DNA from 3 places in the Mycobacterium parmense genome. Region 1 is predicted to be linked to each of the others. Evidence: predicted binding sites of a transcription regulator. Region 1 holds the regulator's gene; each other region holds the start of a gene.
What was found. Region 1 encodes LexA, which represses DNA repair genes until DNA is damaged. Its sites were predicted from a motif close to CGAACANNTGTTCG; they were not measured.
Positions count from the first base shown of each region.

Region 1 (3,275 bases):
CCGGATGGCCTGGCCTTCATCGGTTTCCCGCGAGTCGATCACCCGCGAGTCGGGGTGACGGCAGAACGGACAGTGCATGACCGCTCCTTCGCCGTGCCGACAATCAGGTGACGCAGTACTGCGAGCGTACCCGAGGGCACCGGCCGGCCCGGCTCGTCACGGGGACCACCGTTGTCAGCCGACCGGCGCGATCAGGGTCTGGCCCGCGGCGAGTGCCGGAGAGTGCAGATCGTTGAGCTCGCGGATCCGCTCGGCCACCTGGCGCGCCGGGGCGTCCGGCGCGACGCGGTGCGCGACGTCCTGCAAGGACTCCCCCGCCTCGACGCGCACGACGGCGAGCCGATTGGGAACGGGGGCCGCGGAACTCGACGAGTCACCGTTGAGCGCCTCACCGAGGTTGCCGACAAGACCCAGCCAGAGGGTGATCAGCCCGGCGATCAGCGCCAGTCCCGCGGTCGCCGCCAGCCCGACGGGCCGCCTGCGACGATGCGGCGCGACGGACACCGCCACCCCGCTGCCGTGGTAGCGGGTGGCCGCGCCGGCCGGCCGGGCCGGGCCGGGCCTCCGTGACACCGCCAGGCCGTCCCGGCTGTAGCGGAGCCCCTGCACCGGACCGTTGACCGGGCGCCGAGCGCTGCTGGTCCGCGGTGAGAGTGTGTGAATCGTGGTCATCTGCGTTCCTCCGGTCAAGCCTGGTCTCGCTCGTGTGTTCGACCATAGTCGCTCGTGTGTTCGATTCCCGAACATTTGAGCGAAGCGTGTCGGACGAGCGAAACGCTAGACGACGCCACCGACAACTTCGTCGCCGTCGTCGCTGCCATGCCGCCTGGTTACCCGAACCGCGCGAAAGTTACACACTTGTGATTCCGCCGCTGGTGCGCCGTTTTCAAGCCGGCGAACGCCGCGACACGCCAGTCGAACACATGTTTGATTCTGCGCGGTACTCCGGCTACATTCATTGCCATGAGCGACAGCAGTGACACCTCATCGACCGTCGCGCCCGGCCGGTTGCATTCCGTGGACACTTCCCTCACCGAACGGCAGCGCACCATCCTGAACGTCATCCGCGAGTCGGTCACCAGCCGCGGATACCCGCCGAGCATCAGGGAGATCGGCGACGCCGTAGGCCTGACGTCGACCTCCTCGGTGGCTCACCAGCTGCGGACCCTCGAGCGCAAGGGGTATCTGCGCCGCGACCCCAACCGTCCCCGCGCGGTCGACGTCCGCGGCGCCGACGACACCGGCGTGGCGGCGCCCGTCACCGACGTCGCCGGCTCGGACGCCCTGCCGGAACCCATCTTCGTGCCGGTGCTCGGACGCATCGCGGCAGGCGGGCCGATCCTCGCCGAGGAAGCCGTCGAAGACGTCTTTCCGCTGCCGCGCGAACTCGTCGGCGAAGGCACGCTGTTCCTGCTCAAGGTGGTCGGCGACTCGATGGTCGAGGCCGCGATCTGCGACGGCGACTGGGTGGCGGTGCGACAGCAGAACGTCGCCGACAACGGCGACATCGTCGCGGCCATGCTCGACGGCGAGGCCACCGTCAAGACCTTCAAGCGGGCGGGCGGTCAGGTTTGGTTGATGCCGCACAACCCGGCGTTCGACCCCATACCGGGCAACGACGCCGTGGTGCTCGGCAAGGTCGTCACCGTGATCCGCAAGATCTAGCCCCCGCGGCCGGGGTCACGGGCTCAATCGGCCTTGACGAAGCCGTTGGCCCGGGCGACCTCTTCGCTGGCCAGCCACAGCTCGGGCAGCGTGTCGTGGTACAGCTCGCTGCCCGGCGTGTAGTACAGGCCGAAGCGCGCGCTCGCCTTGATGGGGTATCCGTCGGGAACCTGATAGGGATCGTCCAAGGGCAGGTGGATGGTCGGACGACCGGCCGGGGCCTCCGCGCCGGCCGATGCCCGGCCCGGTTCCGCAGGGTGTTCCGAGTCCTCTTCGGCGAATTCCTCGTCCGCGGCAGCATGCCGCCCGGTCCGCGCCGCCATGCCGGCGGCCACGGCCCCCACCGCCGCGGCGCCGGTCTCGTCGGCGCTCGCGGTGTCGTCGTACGACTCCCGGTGGTCTTCGAAGTCCTCCGGGCGCCGCTGGGCCTCTGGGGTCGTGGGAGTTGTTGGCGCGGAAGGGATTTCGGCGATTTCGGCGTCCTGGTAGCCTTCGTCGGCGTAGTCGCCTTGCTCGGCGCTCTCGGGCTCGGGATAACCGGCCTGCGACAGATCGTCGTCGGAGACGATGGGTATCGAGTCGGTGTCGACGGCATCGGGGTTCTCCCCCTCGACGTCGTAGTAGCTTCCGTAATCCTCTTCGTCGGAAGCGGTTTCGCCGCCGTACATCTCGGCTCCGCGCCGCCAGCCGACACGCGCCCCCGGCCCGGCGTCGGACTGCTGCTCCGGCGCGGCCGCGAAGTGCTCGGCGGATGCCTGAGCGTCACGGTGGTCCCAGGGCTGGTCGACGGCCGGCTCGTAGCCGACGTCGTCGGGCGCGTAGGCGGGCCCCTCGGCGGCGAGACGATGGCGACGCCGGCCGAACGCCAGGTACGCCGACACCGCGACCAGGGCCACCAACGGCACCGCGACCAGCAACCACCACCATTGCCAGGCGAACTTCTTGCCGTGCGGGGGCATCGCCGAGCTGCTGGGCTGGCTCTGCCCCGCCACCTGCAGACCCGACAGCAGCGGCGCCAGGTTCGCCGGCTCGGTGGAATAGGTGTTCTTCGCCCGGTTCCACGAGACCTTGCCGCCGGTGAACTGCTGCGAGACGACGTCGCCATCCACGGCCTGATCCCCGACCGGCGCGCCCAGTTTTCCGGAGGCGCCACGCAGCTTGTCCCAGGCGACTCTCATGGCGCCCCGCACGACGAACGCGCCGTGATCGGCGGACCAGAAGATCACCGGTTTGTCGGCCGCCGAGAACTCGCAGATGCGGCTCGAGGGGATGCCGCCGTCGGCCTCGTTGGCGACGGGAAAACCGAGGTCGCTGCCCACGGGGCCGCCCAGCGACTCGTACTTGGCCAGGATGTCGCTCTCCACGGCGCTCGCGCCGGTGGCGGGGCTGAAGTACACCTTGCCGCCGGAGAAGTTCTGGGCCAGCCCGTCAGCGCCGACCGCATACTGCCCACCTTGCTTGGCGCCGAGCGGACCGTTCACGCCGCCGGCCGCCCGCCAGGCCGTGTTGATGGCGGCGGTGGGGTCGATCGGCACCTGCAGGCCCTTCAATTGGTCGGCCAGCGCAGGCGGGTCGGTGGTGAAGTCCTTGGTCTGCCGGTTCCAGGAGAC
Region 1 covers NZ_AP022614.1:2,386,783-2,390,057, forward strand. Annotated here, with positions in the region: gene nrdR (transcriptional regulator NrdR) at 1-78, opposite strand, end outside; gene G6N48_RS10710 (LysM peptidoglycan-binding domain-containing protein) at 175-672, opposite strand; gene lexA (transcriptional repressor LexA) at 964-1,665, shown strand; gene G6N48_RS10720 (LGFP repeat-containing protein) at 1,689-3,275, opposite strand, start outside.

Region 2 (3,275 bases), 690 kb from region 1:
CCAGCTTGAGCCCGCGCACGACGGCGACCGGCACGGCGGTGAGCTTGCCCTTGACCAGGTCGGCGGCCGCGGCGACCTCGTCGGCGATCGCGATCTCGGTGACCACCAGCTCGTTGCCGTGCGCGTCGACCGCGCCCGCATAGCTGTGCAGCACGGGCAGGCCCGCCGCGCCGATGGCGGTGTCGGTCTGGCCGTTGCGCCAGGCGCGGCCCATCGTGTCGGTGACGATCACCGCCACGTCGACGCCGAGCAACTCGCGCAGCCCGGCGCGCAGGGCGGCGGCGCTGGCGTCCGGGTCGACGGGCAGCAGCGCCAGCTCCCCGCGACCCACGTTGGAGCCGTCCACGCCCGCGGCGGCCTGGACCAGGCCGATCCGGCTCTCGGTGATCAGTGTCCGGCCCTTGCGCGCGAGCACGCGCACCGCCTCGTCGTCGACGAGCTTGCGCCGCAGCGCGTCCCGCTCCTCGGGGTCGCTCGGCGCGGGCACCAGCCGCCCCTCGCACTTGGAGACCGCCTTGCTGGTGACCACCACGACGTCGCGGTCCTGCAGCCACGGTGCGGCGGCCGCGACGGCCGCGCTCAGGTCGTCGCCGGGCCGGAACTCGGGAAGCCCCGTGACGGGCAGGATCTCGAGGGCGGCGGCGGTGCCGTGCTCGGTCACGCCGCGACGCCCGCGAGGTCGAGGCCCGCCCTGACCATCTCGGCCGTCGCCGCGGGGTCGGTCATCAGCAGCGGCACGGAGCGCACCGCGACCCCTTCGATGTCGGCCTGGAAGCCGGCCGGGTCGCCCTCGTGCACCAGCCAGCAGTCCAGGATGCCGGTGCCGCTGCGCGCCCCGTAGTGGCGCCCGACGGCCTCGGCGGTGGATTCCACGCCGATCACGCGCAGGCATTCATCGGCCATGCCGCGCAACGGCTTTCCGCCGATGATCGGCGAATAGCCGATCACCGGGGCGCTCGCCGCGCGCAGCGCGCCACGGATGCCGGGGACGGCCAGGATGGCGCCGACGCTCACCACCGGGTTGGACGGCGCCAGCATGATGACGTCCGCGTCGGCAATGGCCGCGACGGCTTCAGATGCGGCGCTTGCCTTTTCGGCGCCGACGAACGCAAAGCTGTGGGTGGGCACCTTGGCCCGGTGGCGCACCCACCACTCCTGGAAGTGGATCGCGCGCCGGCTGCCGTCGGCAGGGTCGGTGATCACCACATGGGTCTCGCAACGGTCGTCCGTGGCGGGCAGCAACCGCGCACCCGGTTGCCAACGGTCGCACAGGGCGGTGGTGATCTGTGACAGCGGGTAGCCGGCGTTGAGCATCTGGGTGCGCACCAGGTGCGTGCCCAGGTCGCGGTCGCCCAGCATGAACCAGTCGGGTTGCACGCCGTAGCGCGCCAATTCCTCTTTGGCGTGCCAGGTTTCGTCGCGGTGACCCCACCCTCGCTCCGGGTCAACACCTCCACCTAAGGTGTACATGCAGGTGTCCAGGTCCGGGCAGACCCGAAGTCCATGGATCCACGCGTCGTCGCCGATGTTGACGATCGCGCGGAGTTCGTGGGTGCCGGCCGGAGAGCCTTGGCCCTGCCGTTGATCGAACTGACCGAGCCCGAGCAACTGTTGAACACCCAGCAGGAAGCGGGCGCCGCCGACCCCGCCGACCAGAACCGTGACCTTCACATTGGTTGACAGTACTGCCCGCAACGTTGCGGATGGTGGGCGAGTGAGCGGTGTGATCGACACGCCGAAGGGTGGAAAACACGGAAACGCCGAAATCTGGTCACGAGATGATATGGAAATGCCCCATAACGCTTGACCCAGCAGGTCAACCCGTGTCTAATCACAACAGTGTCATTTCCCGGTTGGCCGGCCGATTCCGGTGTCGCAGGCCGAGATTCGATCACTTGTTCGAATTGTCTGTACATCAGAAAAGTGGGAATCACTCACTCTCTCAATCCAACTGAGGAGGCGGACGACCGCATGTCTTACGAACATCTCCGTGGCGTCATGGCTAGCACGCCGCACACCACCGTCGGCTCGGCACCGGTTTCCCGGCCGCACCTAACCGTTGTTCCCGATGTGCCCGCCGTCTTCGAGCCCGAGCCCGTGGCCGAGCCGGTCGCCGACCAGTGGCAGGACCGTGCACTGTGCGCGCAGACCGACCCCGAGGCGTTCTTCCCCGAGAAGGGCGGCTCCACCCGGGAGGCCAAGAAGATCTGCCTCGGCTGCGAGGTGCGCCACGAGTGCCTCGAGTACGCCCTCGAGCACGACGAGCGCTTCGGCATCTGGGGCGGCCTCTCCGAACGCGAGCGTCGCCGCCTCAAGCGCGGCATCATCTGACGCGCAACCGAACCGGAGAAACTAGTCGTCGTCGATCGTCGGGTCGATGACCGAGGGCTCAACGTCGAGATAGATGGCCACCTGGGCCACCAGGATCTCGTGCAACAACTCACCCAGTTCGACGGTGTCCTTGGCCCGTCGCTCAATAGGCTTGCGAAACAGCACAATTCGTGCCCGCGTGGCGTTGCCGCGGACATCTACACCCGCCGGGATCAAGCGGGCCAGCGCTATCGGGCCGTCGGCGATCACCTCGGGTGGCCACTGCACACTCTCGGGGTCCTTGGCCGCGATCCGCGGGATTTCGTCGACCGCGACGTCCAGCCCGGACAGCCGGTCCTGCCAGTGCTGCTCGATGGGTTCGTAGGCCTCCAGTACCGCCATGTCGAATCGCTCGGCGCGGCTGCGCCAGCCCGGCACCGTCGGCGGCAGCAGCGGACCGCGCATTTCGCGGCCTCGCCGGAAGGGTCGGTGTGGAGCCGAACCGTCCTGAGACCGATCTCGTCGCGGGGAGCCGCGGGATTCGCCCACGCGCCGATGGTAACGGTTGGACATCGCGGGCCGGTCGCATGCGCGTGTCCGGCGCTTCGGCGGCGTTTGCGCACGCTAGCCTTTCGATCGTGAACGTTCCCCGTCGCTGTTGCCGGCCCGGGTGTCCGCACTACGCCGTGGCGACCTTGACGTTCGTCTACTCGGACTCGACGGCGGTGGTGGGCCCACTCGCGACCGCGCGCGAACCACACTCCTGGGACCTGTGCGTCGGCCACGCCGGCCGGATCACGGCGCCCCGGGGATGGGACCTCGTGCGCCACGCCGGCCCCCTCCTTTCGGAGCCCCACCACCCCGACGAGGACGACCTGGTCGCCCTGGCCGACGCGGTGCGTGAGGGAGGCCGCGCGGTGCCCTGCGCGGGCAACGGCGTGCCGCAACATGGATTGAACGGCTTC
Region 2 covers NZ_AP022614.1:3,078,201-3,081,475, reverse strand. Annotated here, with positions in the region: gene G6N48_RS14145 (coenzyme F420-0:L-glutamate ligase) at 1-661, opposite strand, end outside; gene cofD (2-phospho-L-lactate transferase) at 658-1,671, opposite strand; gene G6N48_RS14135 (WhiB family transcriptional regulator) at 1,999-2,331, shown strand; gene G6N48_RS14130 (metallopeptidase family protein) at 2,353-2,775, opposite strand; gene G6N48_RS14125 (DUF3499 domain-containing protein) at 2,949-3,275, shown strand, end outside.
Region 2: the regulator LexA is predicted to act here: its motif matches at 1,889-1,902, upstream of cofD (2-phospho-L-lactate transferase).

Region 3 (3,275 bases), 820 kb from region 1:
GAGCTGCATCAGCTGCTCCTGAAAGAGCGGCACCCCCAGCGTCTTTCGCAGGGCGGGCTCCATGGACGGATGGTCGTAGACCACCGGGTCCAGGCCATTGCGCCGCCGGATGTAGGGGTGCACCGACCCGCCCTGAATGGGCCCGGGGCGGATCAGCGCCACCTCGACCACCAGGTCGTAGAAGACCCGGGGCTTGAGCCTGGGCAGGGTGGCCATCTGCGCCCGTGACTCCACCTGGAAGACACCGACGGAGTCCGCGCGCTGCAGCATCTCGTACACCGCGGGCTCGGACAGGTCGAGCCTTGCCAGGTCCACCACGATCCCCTTGTGCTCGGCCACCAGGTCTTTCGCGTAGTGCAGCGCCGAGAGCATGCCCAGCCCGAGCAGATCGAATTTCACCAAACCGATTGCCGCGCAGTCGTCTTTGTCCCACTGCAGGACGCTGCGGTTCTCCATGCGCGCCCACTCCACCGGACACACGTCGGCGATCGGGCGGTCGCAGATCACCATGCCGCCGGAGTGAATGCCCATGTGCCGCGGCAGGTTCCGGATCTGATTGGCCAGCTCGATCACCTGCTCGGGAATGCCTTCGGCGTCCGGCGAGTCGGCGAGCCCGTTCCAATGGCTGATCTGCTTGCTCCACGCATCCTGCTGCCCCTGCGAGTAGCCCAGGGCGCGGGCCATGTCGCGCACCGCGATGCGACCCCGGTAGGTGATGACGTTGGCGACCTGTGCGGCATAGTCCCGGCCGTATTTGTCGTAGACGTACTGGATGACCTTCTCGCGCTGGTCCGACTCGATGTCCATGTCGATGTCGGGGGGCCCGTCGCGGGCCGGCGACAGGAAGCGCTCGAACAGCAACTCGTTGGCCACCGGGTCCACCGCCGTGACGCCCAGGGCGTAACAGACCGCGGAATTGGCCGCCGATCCCCTGCCCTGACACAGGATGTTGTTCTGGCGGCAGAACCTCGCGATGTCGTCGACCACCAGGAAATAACCCGGAAACTGAAGCTGTGCAATCACTTTCAGCTCATGCTCGACCTGGGCGTACGCTTTTGGCGCGCTCTCGGCCGGCCCGTACCGGTCGCGCGCACCGGCCATGGTCAGCTGCCGCAGCCAGCTGTCCTCGGTGTGACCGCCGGGCACGTCGAACGGCGGCAGCTGCGGCGCGATCAGTGCCAGCCCGAAGGCGCACTGCTCGCCGAGCTCGGCGGCGGCGGCCACCACCTCCGGCCGCTGCGCGAACAGCCGGACCATCTCCGCGCCGGACCGCAGGTGCGCGCCGCCCAGCGGCGCCAGCCACCCGGCGGCCGCGTCCAGCGACTGCCGAGCCCTGATGGCCCCCATCGCCATGGCCAGCCGGCCGCGCGACGGCTGGGCGAAATGAGCCCCGGTGGTGGCGACGACGCCGACACCGAAGCGCGGCGCGAGGGCGGCCAGCGCCGCGTTGCGCTCGTCGTCGAGCGGCTGGCCGTGATGGGTCAGCTCGATGCTGACCCGGTGCGCGCCGAACCGGTCCACCAGATCGGCCAGCGCCCGCTGCGCCGCGTCCGACCCACCCTCGGAAAGTGCTTGGCGCACATGCCCTTTTCGGCAGCCGGTCAGGATGTGCCAGTGCCCGCCCGCGGCCTCGGTCAGCGCGTCGAAGTCGTAGCGTGGCTTTCCCTTCTCACCGCCGGCCAGGTGCGCGGCGGCCAGCTGCCGCGACAGCCGCCGATAACCCTCCGGGCCGCGGGCCAGCACCAGCAGGTGGGGGCCGGCCGGATCCGGCGCCTCGGTCCGGGCCTGCGACCCCAGGGACAGTTCGGCGCCGTAGACGGTGCGCATGCCGAGCTCGGCGGCCGCCTCGGCGAACCGCACCGCCCCGTACAGGCCGTCGTGGTCGGTGAGCGCCAGCGCGCGCAAACCCAGGCGGGCGGCCTCCTCCACCAGTTCCTCCGGCGTGGCGGCCCCGTCGAGGAAGCTGAACGCCGAATGGGCGTGCAGTTCGGCGTACCCGACGGACGAGGGGGCCACCCGGGTTCCGGCGGGCGGCAGGTACGTCGCACGCTTGGGCGACAGGGGGGCCTCTTCCTGCGGCCACGCCGAGGTGTGCTCGCCGGCATGGCGCGGCTTGCTGTTGAGCACCCGCTCCATCTCCGCCCAGCTCGGCGGCCCGTTGAACCAGCCCACCTCGACAGTCTATCGAATACATGTTCGAATCGTGGGGCACATGTTAAACACATCTTCAACTTGCAAACACGTTCTTAACGTCGCCGGCCTGTCGCTGCGTAGCCGTAACGCAGAAACTGGTACAAGTGCGAAAAGTGACGGCGGGGGCTGAGCATGACGCAGGCGAACACACTGGACACGGCTTTCCTCCAGGCTTCTGCGGATCACCACGCCGGCCTGGCGGTCGGGGCGGTCGCCATCGTCGACGGGACCCCCGACTACTCATCGCTCAAACGCCTTCTGGCGCAACGTGTTCAATCCCTGCCCCGCTGCACCCAGGTGCTGCGGACATCGCCGTCGGGCACCGCGTGGACCGATAGCCCGCAATTCGATCTCGCCCACCATGTGCGCCGGGTCGCCCTTTGTCGTCCGGGCGGCGACGCCGAGCTGTCCGCCGCCATCGCCTTCGCCCTCGAACGCCCCCTCGACCCGGACCGCCCGCCCTGGGAGTGCTGGATCATCGAGGGCCTCGAGGACGCGAAGTGGGCGATCCTGATGAAGGTTCACCACCGCCTGGCCGACGACAACTCCCCCGCCCGCCTGCTCACCAGGCTCTGCGACGACGCCGAGACCGGCGCGGCGCCCGAAGCCGATCCGATCGAGCCTGTTCCCCCGCGACCGCCCCGCAGGCACGGGTTGACCGATGCGTTGCGGCGGGCTTCGTCTGTCGCCGGCACCGTCGCGGACACCCTCGTGGGCGCGGCCTGGCCGGCGCTGCGGACGTCCCCGGCCGGCGGGGCCACCATGCGCCGGTACCGCACGGTGCGAGTGCCGATCGCCGACGTCGACCGGGTCTGCCGCAAGTTCGGGGTGACCGCCGACGACGTGGCGCTGGCCGCCATCACCGAGGGTTTCCGCGCGGTGCTGCTGCAGCGCGGCGAGCAACCGCGGCCCGACTCGCTGCCCACCCTGTCGCCGACGCCGGCCCGTGCGGCCATGCCGGCTTATCTGCCGGTGGAACACGACGACCCGGTGCGCCGACTGCGGGCCGTGCACCACCGGCGCAGGGCCCGGCGGCCCGGTGGCGGCCTGGTCGAGTCGGCGTTGAACCGGCTACCACCCCT
Region 3 covers NZ_AP022614.1:3,206,116-3,209,390, forward strand. Annotated here, with positions in the region: gene G6N48_RS14705 (error-prone DNA polymerase) at 1-2,172, opposite strand, end outside; gene G6N48_RS14710 (wax ester/triacylglycerol synthase domain-containing protein) at 2,326-3,275, shown strand, end outside.
Region 3: the regulator LexA is predicted to act here: its motif matches at 2,186-2,199, upstream of G6N48_RS14705 (error-prone DNA polymerase).